2 regions of the Paenibacillus andongensis genome follow, and region 2 is predicted to be linked to the other one. Evidence: a T-box and tRNA genes for the amino acid it is inferred to sense, from the RefSeq annotation. Region 2 holds a T-box; the other holds one or more tRNA genes.
The links. A T-box is a leader RNA that pairs with one kind of tRNA and senses whether it is charged. The one in region 2 lies ahead of ileS (isoleucine--tRNA ligase), so its partner is inferred to be a tRNA-Ile.
Positions count from the first base shown of each region.

Region 1: it has a tRNA-Ile gene. The T-box ahead of ileS (isoleucine--tRNA ligase) is inferred to sense a tRNA for this amino acid. The anticodon was not compared.

Region 1 covers NZ_CP104467.1:919,496-923,895, forward strand. Annotated here, with positions in the region: rRNA gene NYR53_RS04080 (23S ribosomal RNA) at 1-1,827, shown strand, start outside; rRNA gene rrf (5S ribosomal RNA) at 1,932-2,048, shown strand; tRNA gene NYR53_RS04090 (tRNA-Ile) at 2,104-2,180, shown strand; tRNA gene NYR53_RS04095 (tRNA-Ala) at 2,197-2,272, shown strand; tRNA gene NYR53_RS04100 (tRNA-Asn) at 2,278-2,350, shown strand; tRNA gene NYR53_RS04105 (tRNA-Ser) at 2,424-2,511, shown strand; tRNA gene NYR53_RS04110 (tRNA-Met) at 2,539-2,612, shown strand; tRNA gene NYR53_RS04115 (tRNA-Ser) at 2,624-2,712, shown strand; tRNA gene NYR53_RS04120 (tRNA-Glu) at 2,732-2,806, shown strand; tRNA gene NYR53_RS04125 (tRNA-Val) at 2,830-2,905, shown strand; tRNA gene NYR53_RS04130 (tRNA-Asp) at 2,987-3,063, shown strand; tRNA gene NYR53_RS04135 (tRNA-Thr) at 3,082-3,157, shown strand; tRNA gene NYR53_RS04140 (tRNA-Tyr) at 3,234-3,315, shown strand; tRNA gene NYR53_RS04145 (tRNA-Gln) at 3,330-3,401, shown strand; tRNA gene NYR53_RS04150 (tRNA-Lys) at 3,478-3,553, shown strand; tRNA gene NYR53_RS04155 (tRNA-Leu) at 3,573-3,652, shown strand; tRNA gene NYR53_RS04160 (tRNA-Gly) at 3,691-3,765, shown strand; tRNA gene NYR53_RS04165 (tRNA-Arg) at 3,775-3,851, shown strand; tRNA gene NYR53_RS04170 (tRNA-Pro) at 3,878-3,951, shown strand; tRNA gene NYR53_RS04175 (tRNA-Gly) at 3,959-4,029, shown strand.
Region 2 covers NZ_CP104467.1:3,274,566-3,278,965, forward strand. Annotated here, with positions in the region: gene NYR53_RS14330 (YggT family protein) at 1-260, shown strand, start outside; gene NYR53_RS14335 (YlmH family RNA-binding protein) at 263-1,045, shown strand; gene NYR53_RS14340 (DivIVA domain-containing protein) at 1,201-1,677, shown strand; T-box leader at 1,750-1,998, shown strand; gene ileS (isoleucine--tRNA ligase) at 2,066-4,400, shown strand, end outside.

The DNA.
Region 1 (4,400 bases), 2.4 Mb from region 2:
AACCAGGATGTTGGCTTAGAAGCAGCCACCATTGAAAGAGTGCGTAATAGCTCACTGGTCGAGTGACTCTGCGCCGAAAATGTAACGGGGCTAAACACGCCACCGAAGCTATGGCTTGCACGTATGTGCATGGGTAGGGGAGCGTTGTATGTACGTTGAATTCTGACCGTAAGGACAGGTGGAGCGCATACAAGTGAGAATGCCGGTATAAGTAACGAAAAGATCAGTGAGAATCTGATCCGCCGAAAACCTAAGGGTTCCTGAGGAAGGCTCGTCCGCTCAGGGTAAGTCGGGACCTAAGGCGAGGCCGAAAGGCGTAGTCGATGGACAACAGGTGGAAATTCCTGTACCACCGTAGCCGTTATGAGCGATGGAGTGACGCAGAAGGATAGTGACGCGAGCTGATGGATGCTCGTCCAAGCAGTGAGGCTGGTTAGTAGGCAAATCCGCTAACCGTAAGGCTGGGCTGTGATGGGGAGGGAAACTTTAAGTACCGAAGGTCATGAGTTCACACTGCCAAGAAAAGCTTCTAGCCAGGCGAAGGTGCCCGTACCGCAAACCGACACAGGTGGGTGAGAAGAGAATTCTAAGGCGCGCGGAAGAACTCTCGTTAAGGAACTCGGCAAAATGACCCCGTAACTTCGGGAGAAGGGGTGCCTCGGTAGGGTGAATAGCCCGAGGGGGCCGCAGTGAAAAGGCCCAAGCGACTGTTTAGCAAAAACACAGGTCTGTGCGAAGCCGCAAGGCGAAGTATACGGGCTGACGCCTGCCCGGTGCTGGAAGGTTAAGAGGAGTGGTTAGGGGCAACCCGAAGCTATGAATTGAAGCCCCAGTAAACGGCGGCCGTAACTATAACGGTCCTAAGGTAGCGAAATTCCTTGTCAGGTAAATTCTGACCCGCACGAATGGCGTAACGACTTGGGCGCTGTCTCAACGAGAGATCCGGTGAAATTTTAATACCTGTGAAGATGCAGGTTACCCGCGACAAGACGGAAAGACCCCATGGAGCTTTACTGCAGCTTGATATTGGACTTTGGTACGATCTGTACAGGATAGGTGGGAGCCTTTGAAGCCTGAGCGCCAGCTTGGGTGGAGGCGCCGTTGGGATACCACCCTGATCGTATCGGAGTTCTAACCTGGTACCGTAATCCGGTATGGGGACAGTGTCAGGTGGGCAGTTTGACTGGGGCGGTCGCCTCCTAAAATGTAACGGAGGCGTTTAAAGGTTCCCTCAGAATGGTTGGAAATCATTCGCAGAGTGCAAAGGCATAAGGGAGCTTGACTGCGAGACCTACAAGTCGAGCAGGGACGAAAGTCGGACTTAGTGATCCGGTGGTACCGAATGGAAGGGCCATCGCTCAACGGATAAAAGCTACCCTGGGGATAACAGGCTTATCTCCCCCAAGAGTCCACATCGACGGGGAGGTTTGGCACCTCGATGTCGGCTCATCGCATCCTGGGGCTGAAGTAGGTCCCAAGGGTTGGGCTGTTCGCCCATTAAAGCGGTACGCGAGCTGGGTTCAGAACGTCGTGAGACAGTTCGGTCCCTATCTGTCGCGGGCGTAGGAAATTTGAGAGGAGCTGTCCTTAGTACGAGAGGACCGGGATGGACGTACCGCTGGTGTACCAGTTGTCTCGCCAGAGGCATCGCTGGGTAGCTATGTACGGAGGGGATAAGCGCTGAAAGCATCTAAGCGCGAAGCCCCCCTCAAGATGAGATTTCCCAGTATGTAAGACCCCTTGTAGACGACGAGGTTGATAGGTTCGAGGTGGAAGTGCAGCAATGCATGCAGCTGACGAATACTAATCGGTCGAGGGCTTAACCAAAAAGCTGACTAAGCAGCTAGCACCTACGTCTAACGTAGCCATGCACATGATTACTTTACGCAAGTTTCGTATCTAGTTTTCAAGGCGCAAACACGCTTTGACTGTTTGGTGATGATGGCGGAGGGGACCCACGCGTTCCCATCTCGAACACGACCGTTAAGCCCTCCAGCGTCGATGGTACTTGAACCGCAGGGTTCTGGGAGAGTAGAACGTTGCCAAGCAGAATACCCCTAGTGGGTATTTTTTTTGCCACACTCTAGACTGTTTTACACATTAGGGCCCTTAGCTCAGCTGGTTAGAGCGCACCCCTGATAAGGGTGAGGTCGGTGGTTCGAGTCCACCAGGGCCCACCAATATTATTACCTTTATGGGGCCATAGCTCAGCTGGGAGAGCGCCTGCCTTGCAAGCAGGAGGTCAGCGGTTCGATCCCGCTTGGCTCCACCAAATATTCCCTGATAGCTCAGTTGGTAGAGCACTCGACTGTTAATCGAGTTGTCACAGGTTCGAGTCCTGTTCGGGGAGTCAAACCCCCAAAAAGTGAAGAGATGCTTCGTAGCATATTCCAATTACTTTTTGGGGATCCCATAAAATATATGGAGAAGTGTCCGAGCGGCCGAAGGAGCACGATTGGAAATCGTGTAGACGTCACAAGCGTCTCGAGGGTTCGAATCCCTCCTTCTCCGTTTCTTTAAATAAAGGAAAGACAATATGGCGGCGTAGCTCAGCTGGCTAGAGCGTACGGTTCATACCCGTAAGGTCGGGGGTTCGAGCCCCTCTGCCGCTACTAATTAAATTGGAGAGATACCCAAGTGGCTATAAGGGGACCCTCTGCTAAGGGGTTAGACTGCGTAAGTGGTGCGAGGGTTCGAATCCCTCTCTCTCCGTTGGTAAATTTTTAAGTTTGGCCCGTTGGTCAAGTGGTTAAGACACCTCCCTTTCACGGAGGTAACAGGGGTTCGAGTCCCCTACGGGTCACCAATAATTTTCTAGTTCGATCCCATGGAGGCTTAGCTCAGCTGGGAGAGCATCTGCCTTACAAGCAGAGGGTCGGCGGTTCGATCCCGTCAGCCTCCACCATACAACCCAAAAAAGTGAAGTGAAGCTTTGTAGCAACGCCGATTACTTTTTCGGGGCCCGTAGAAACCAATTTACTAGTATGGAGCTGTGGTGTAGTGGCCTAACATGCCTGCCTGTCACGCAGGAGACCGCGGGTTCGAATCCCGTCAGCTCCGCCATTTTTAGAAAATGAATATGCCGTTGTAGCTCAACTGGTAGAGCAACTGACTTGTAATCAGTAGGTTGGGGGTTCAAGTCCTCTCGACGGCACCACAATTCCCAAAAAAGTGAAGCAAAGCTTTGTAGCAACGCCTACTACTTTTTCGGGGCCCGGTAAGGCTTTATATGTGGAGGCTTAGTGAAGTGGCTAAACACGGCAGACTGTAAATCTGCTCTCTTCGAGTTCGGTGGTTCGAATCCATCAGCCTCCATTTCCAAACTATGTTGGGGATTAGCCAAGCGGTAAGGCAACGGACTTTGACTCCGTCATGCCAAGGTTCAAATCCTTGATCCCCAGTACTATACCCCATAAAGTGAAGGTAAGCTCTGAAGCGAATTCCTGTTACTTTACGGGGGCCCCATTAAAATTTCATGAGTCATTAGCTCAGTTGGTAGAGCACCTGACTTTTAATCAGGGTGTCGTAGGTTCGAATCCTACATGACTCACCATTTGCCTTATTTACAGCATGCGCGTATGGCGGAATTGGCAGACGCACTAGACTTAGGATCTAGCGGGCGACCGTGGGGGTTCAAGTCCCTCTACGCGCATCAAATCCTCAGCAGTATTTATACTCCTGAGGTACGATGCGGAAGTGGCTCAGCGGTAGAGCATCGCCTTGCCAAGGCGAGGGTCGCGGGTTCGATCCCCGTCTTCCGCTCCATTTTAGTAAGCGCCCTTAGCTCAGCTGGATAGAGTATTTGACTACGAATCAAAAGGTCGGGAGTTCGAATCTCTCAGGGCGCGCCATTTTTCATATGTTATTACCACCATATCGGGACGTAGCTCAGCTTGGTAGAGCACCTGCTTTGGGAGCAGGGGGTCGCATGTTCAAATCGTGTCGTCCCGATAGACACGCGGGCGTAGTTTAATGGTAGAACTTCAGCCTTCCAAGCTGATCGCGCGGGTTCGATTCCCGCCGCCCGCTTCAATGAAAAAGATCACCTTCGGGTGGTCTTTTTTCATTGTATAGGAGTATAGGAAAATATGTGAGATGCCGATTTGTGGATAAGTGATGTTAAATAACGAATGTCGATTTCTGGCTTCTCAGACTCTTTCGGCTCGCAGAGCTCTCGCTGTAAGCGCGGAAAACGCGCTTATTTGTTGGGGCGCTCCTGGATAAGCGCGTTTTCCGCGCTTATTTGTTCTTTAAGGGATGAGAAATCCGAGGAGGTTCGACCGTCCGTAAAGACATCGGTATTCCCATCACCTAAAGCTTTTTAACATCTGAATGATCTTCGCTCCGTATAATTTAATAAATAGAAATAGGGAATCCTCAGAAGTAGTATGAAACCCTTG
Region 2 (4,400 bases):
ACTATTATCTTAGTATTTTAATGGAAATTTATTATTTCATGATTATCGGCTATTTGATCCTCTCCTGGTTTCCAAATGCACGTGACAGCTTCATTGGAGGTCTCCTTGCGAAATTGGTTGAACCGTATTTAAGTCCTTTCCGAAAGATTATTCCCAGCATTGGGTTCATTGATCTTTCACCAATTGTAGCCTTAATTGCATTGCGATTTGTGGTTATGGGGATTGCAGCTGTGCTCGATTTTATTGTGGGGTTGTTCTAACATTGCCAAAAGAACTCTATGGTCATTTTCATTCGGATGAACACCATTTTGTCGATAAAGCCTGGGATTGGGTGGAACGGGCAGCCGAGCAGCATGCTGTGAAGCTAACGGATTTCTTAGATCCCAGACAGGCTTTTATACTGACATCACTTGTGAATAGACACCCAGATGTCCACTGCCGTCTAGATGGCGGATATTCGGCCGCCGAACGAAGAAGGGCTCTGATTGCCCCAGATTACCGATCTTTGGATGGGGAAGATATGGCGATGGCGGTCTTATCCGTTTCTTCCGGTGACGGCAAATTTCTAACATTAGAACACGGAGATTATATGGGCGCCATTCTTGGACTCGGCATGAAGCGAGACAAGGTTGGCGATATTCATGTTATAGAGGGTGGCTGCCATTGTTTGGTTACCCAGGATGCTGCGGATTACTTGCATCTGAATTTGTCTCAGGTACATAGGGTTCATGTACAGACAGAACTGTTGTCGTTAGATAAGCTGGAACTAGCTAAGGTACAATTGGACGAGCTGAACCTGTCTGTTGCGTCGATGCGTATGGACGGGATTGTGAGTGATGTATTCAGGCTAAGCCGGGCTAAAATATTGGTTCCCATTCAAGCTGGCCGCTGCCGCGTCAATTGGAAGCTGGAGGAAGATCCTAGTAAGCCCCTTAAAGAGGGGGATATGGTGTCTTTGCAAGGATTTGGTAGATTCAAGGTGCTTGAAGTGGAAGGCGTAACGAAAAAAGGGCGAATTCGTGTGAAGATCGGCAAATTTGCGTGAGCGTGGATAATTTATCCACGAACTTTGCAGGAATTGCTTATTTTCTGTCGAACTGATTCAGTATAGATGTGGGTTCAAACTAGCTTTCTTGGAAGAAAGCTCAGCTTTGCTTACGAAGTCAGTTTTGCTGCGCAAAACGCTAAGGAGGGGCACTGATGCCATTAACACCGCTAGACATACATAATAAGGAATTTTCCCGCTCGTTCCGCGGTTATGATGAAGATCAAGTGAATGAATTCCTGGATCAAGTCATTAAGGATTACGAGGCATTGATTCGCGAGAATAAAGACTTGCATAATCAGACATTAACGCTGCAGGAACGTTTGGACCATTTCACCAACATTGAGGAATCACTTAGCAAAACGATTATTGTTGCTCAAGAAGCTGCGGATGAAGTGAGAAGCAATGCGAAGAAGGAAGCGCAGCTGATCTTGAAGGAAGCTGAGAAGAATGCTGATCGGATTATTAACGAATCCTTGACGCGTTCACGCAAGGTTGCTTTGGAGATTGAAGAGCTGAAGAAACAAGCCTCCATCTATCGCACACGCTTCCGGACGCTGCTTGAAGCGCAATTAGAGCTGTTGGGCACAGAAGGCTGGCAAAGTATGCAGTTTGAAAATAAAGAAGAGTAGGGATCGACGATTAAGTGGCTGTCATATTGACTATGCCTAACGAATTGGTTATACTCCTGTTAAATGTATCTCAGTAAAGCTATGACTGGAACGAGTAGGTCGAGTGAGCAGTGTCAGCGAATTAGGGTTTTGGTGTGAGCCTAATCTCTGCAGCGTACCGAATATCCCCCAGGAGCGTCTCTTGAAGCGAGTAGAGAGAAACGGGTCATGCCGTTACACATGATCGAGTGATTAAGCTTATGTTCGCTACACCTCAGAGTGTAAGTTCATTAAGCTTTTTAACGAGGGTGGTACCGCGAGCTAGAGTTTCTCGTCCCTTTTGGGGGATGAGAGGCTTTTTTTGTTTTTCTGACAACATAAAGATTGAGGCAGGAATGGAGAGGTTAGCATGGATTATGGCAAAACATTAAATTTACTGCAAACGGAGTTTCCGATGAGAGGCAATTTGCCGCAGGCGGAACCGAAAATCCAAGAACACTGGGAAGCTGAAGACATATATGCCAAAGTGCAGGAGAGTCGCAAAGGCAGAACAAAATTCATTTTGCATGATGGACCTCCGTACGCGAACGGCGATATTCATATCGGACATGCCTTAAACAAGGTATTGAAAGATATTATCGTGCGATTCAAAACATTACAAGGTTTCGATGCGCCTTATGTTCCAGGCTGGGATACACACGGATTGCCGATTGAGCAGGTGATTACAAACAGCGGGAAAGTCGATCGTAAAAAAATGACTGTCCCTGAGTTCCGTGAATATTGCAAAGAGTATGCCCTGCAGTCTGTTGAGAAACAGAAAAGCCAATTCCAGCGACTTGGTATTCGCGGTGACTGGAAGAATCCGTATATCACTCTGCAGCCAAATTATGAAGCTCAGCAAATTCGAGTGTTCGGTAAAATGGTTCAAAAAGGCTTTGTCTACAAAGGTTTGAAGCCTGTCTATTGGTCCCCTTCATCCGAAAGTGCACTTGCAGAAGCTGAGATTGAATACAAAGAAAAAACTTCTTCTTCCATCTATGTGGCGTTCCCTGTTAAAGACGGCAAAGGCAAACTGCCGCAGGATGCCGCTATTGTGATTTGGACGACAACGGCATGGACACTCCCTGCAAACCTGGGTATCTCACTTCATCCTGAGTTCGACTACGCTGTTGTTGGGGCTGGTGGGAAGAAGTATGTACTTGCACAGGGCTTGCTTGCAGCTGCAGCTAAGGAAATTGGCTGGACTGATTACGAAGTGTTATCGACGATAAAGGGCAGTGAGCTTGAGTTCGTTACGTGTCAGCATCCGTTCTATGACCGTGAATCGCTTGTAATGGTCGGCGAACATGTGACACTTGAGGCAGGTACTGGTTGTGTACACACAGCTCCTGGACATGGGGAAGACGACTTCGCGATTGGACAACGTTATAACATCGGAGTGCTATGTCCTGTGGATGATCAAGGGCATTTCACAGCGGAAGCACCGGGCTTCGAAGGCTTGTTCTATGAAAAAGGCGGCAAGCTGATTATCGAGAAGCTGCAAGAATTAGGTCTATTGCTTAAAGCTGGTGAAATTCAGCATCAATACGCCCATGATTGGCGCACGAAGAAGCCAGTTATTTATCGAGCGACAGAGCAATGGTTCGCGTCCATCGATAAGTTCAGACAAGAGATGTTGGATGAAATTAAGCAAGTGAAATGGACGCCAGAGTGGGGTGAAGTTCGCCTGCATAACATGATCGCAGATCGTGGAGACTGGTGTATTTCGAGGCAGCGTGCATGGGGTGTTCCTATTCCGATCTTCTACTGCCGCAGCTGTAACGAACCGCTTGTCAATGAGCAAACCACCCAACATGTGGCTCAATTATTTGAGCAAGAAGGCTCGAATGCTTGGTTTATCAAAGATGAAAAGGATCTCCTCCCTCAGGGAACTAGCTGTTCCAAATGTGGTCATGTTGAGTTCCGTAAGGAAACGGACATCATGGACGTATGGTTTGATTCTGGTTCCAGCCATGTGGCTGTTCTAGAATCCCGTCCTGAGCTGCAATGGCCTGCGGATCTGTACTTAGAAGGTTCTGACCAATACCGTGGTTGGTTCAACTCTTCTCTCATTACAGGTGTTGCCACAAGAGAGAAATCGCCATATAAAGGCGTTCTCAGCCATGGCTTTACGCTGGATGGAGAAGGACGGAAAATGTCCAAGTCGATCGGCAACACGATTGATCCGAATGTTGTGTGTGGTAAGCTAGGCGCCGATATTCTGCGTCTGTGGGTATCCTCAGTCGATTATCAATCGGATCACCGGATCTCGGATAATATTTTGAATCAAACGACGGAAGTATACCGTAAAATTCGCAACACGATGCGCTTCTTGCTGGGGAACATGAGTCATTTCAACCCAGAAACCGATCGTGTAGCTGCGGAGAGTTTGTCTGAGCTTGATCGTTATGCGTTGATCCGCTTGAATCGCATGATTGAGAAGGTAGTGAAGGCATACGAAGCGTATGAATTCCATGTCGTTTACCAAACGATTCATCATTTCTGCGCAGTTGAAATGAGCTCTTTCTATTTGGATATTATCAAGGATCGTTTGTATGCAAACGCGCCTCATGATCCAGCTCGGAAAGCTTCGCAAACCGTATTATATGCTGCCTTAACTGCGATCACGAAGCTAATTTCACCGATTCTTCCGCACACAGCTGATGAAGTGTGGAAGTACATCCCCGGAGTTGAGCTCAGCAGTG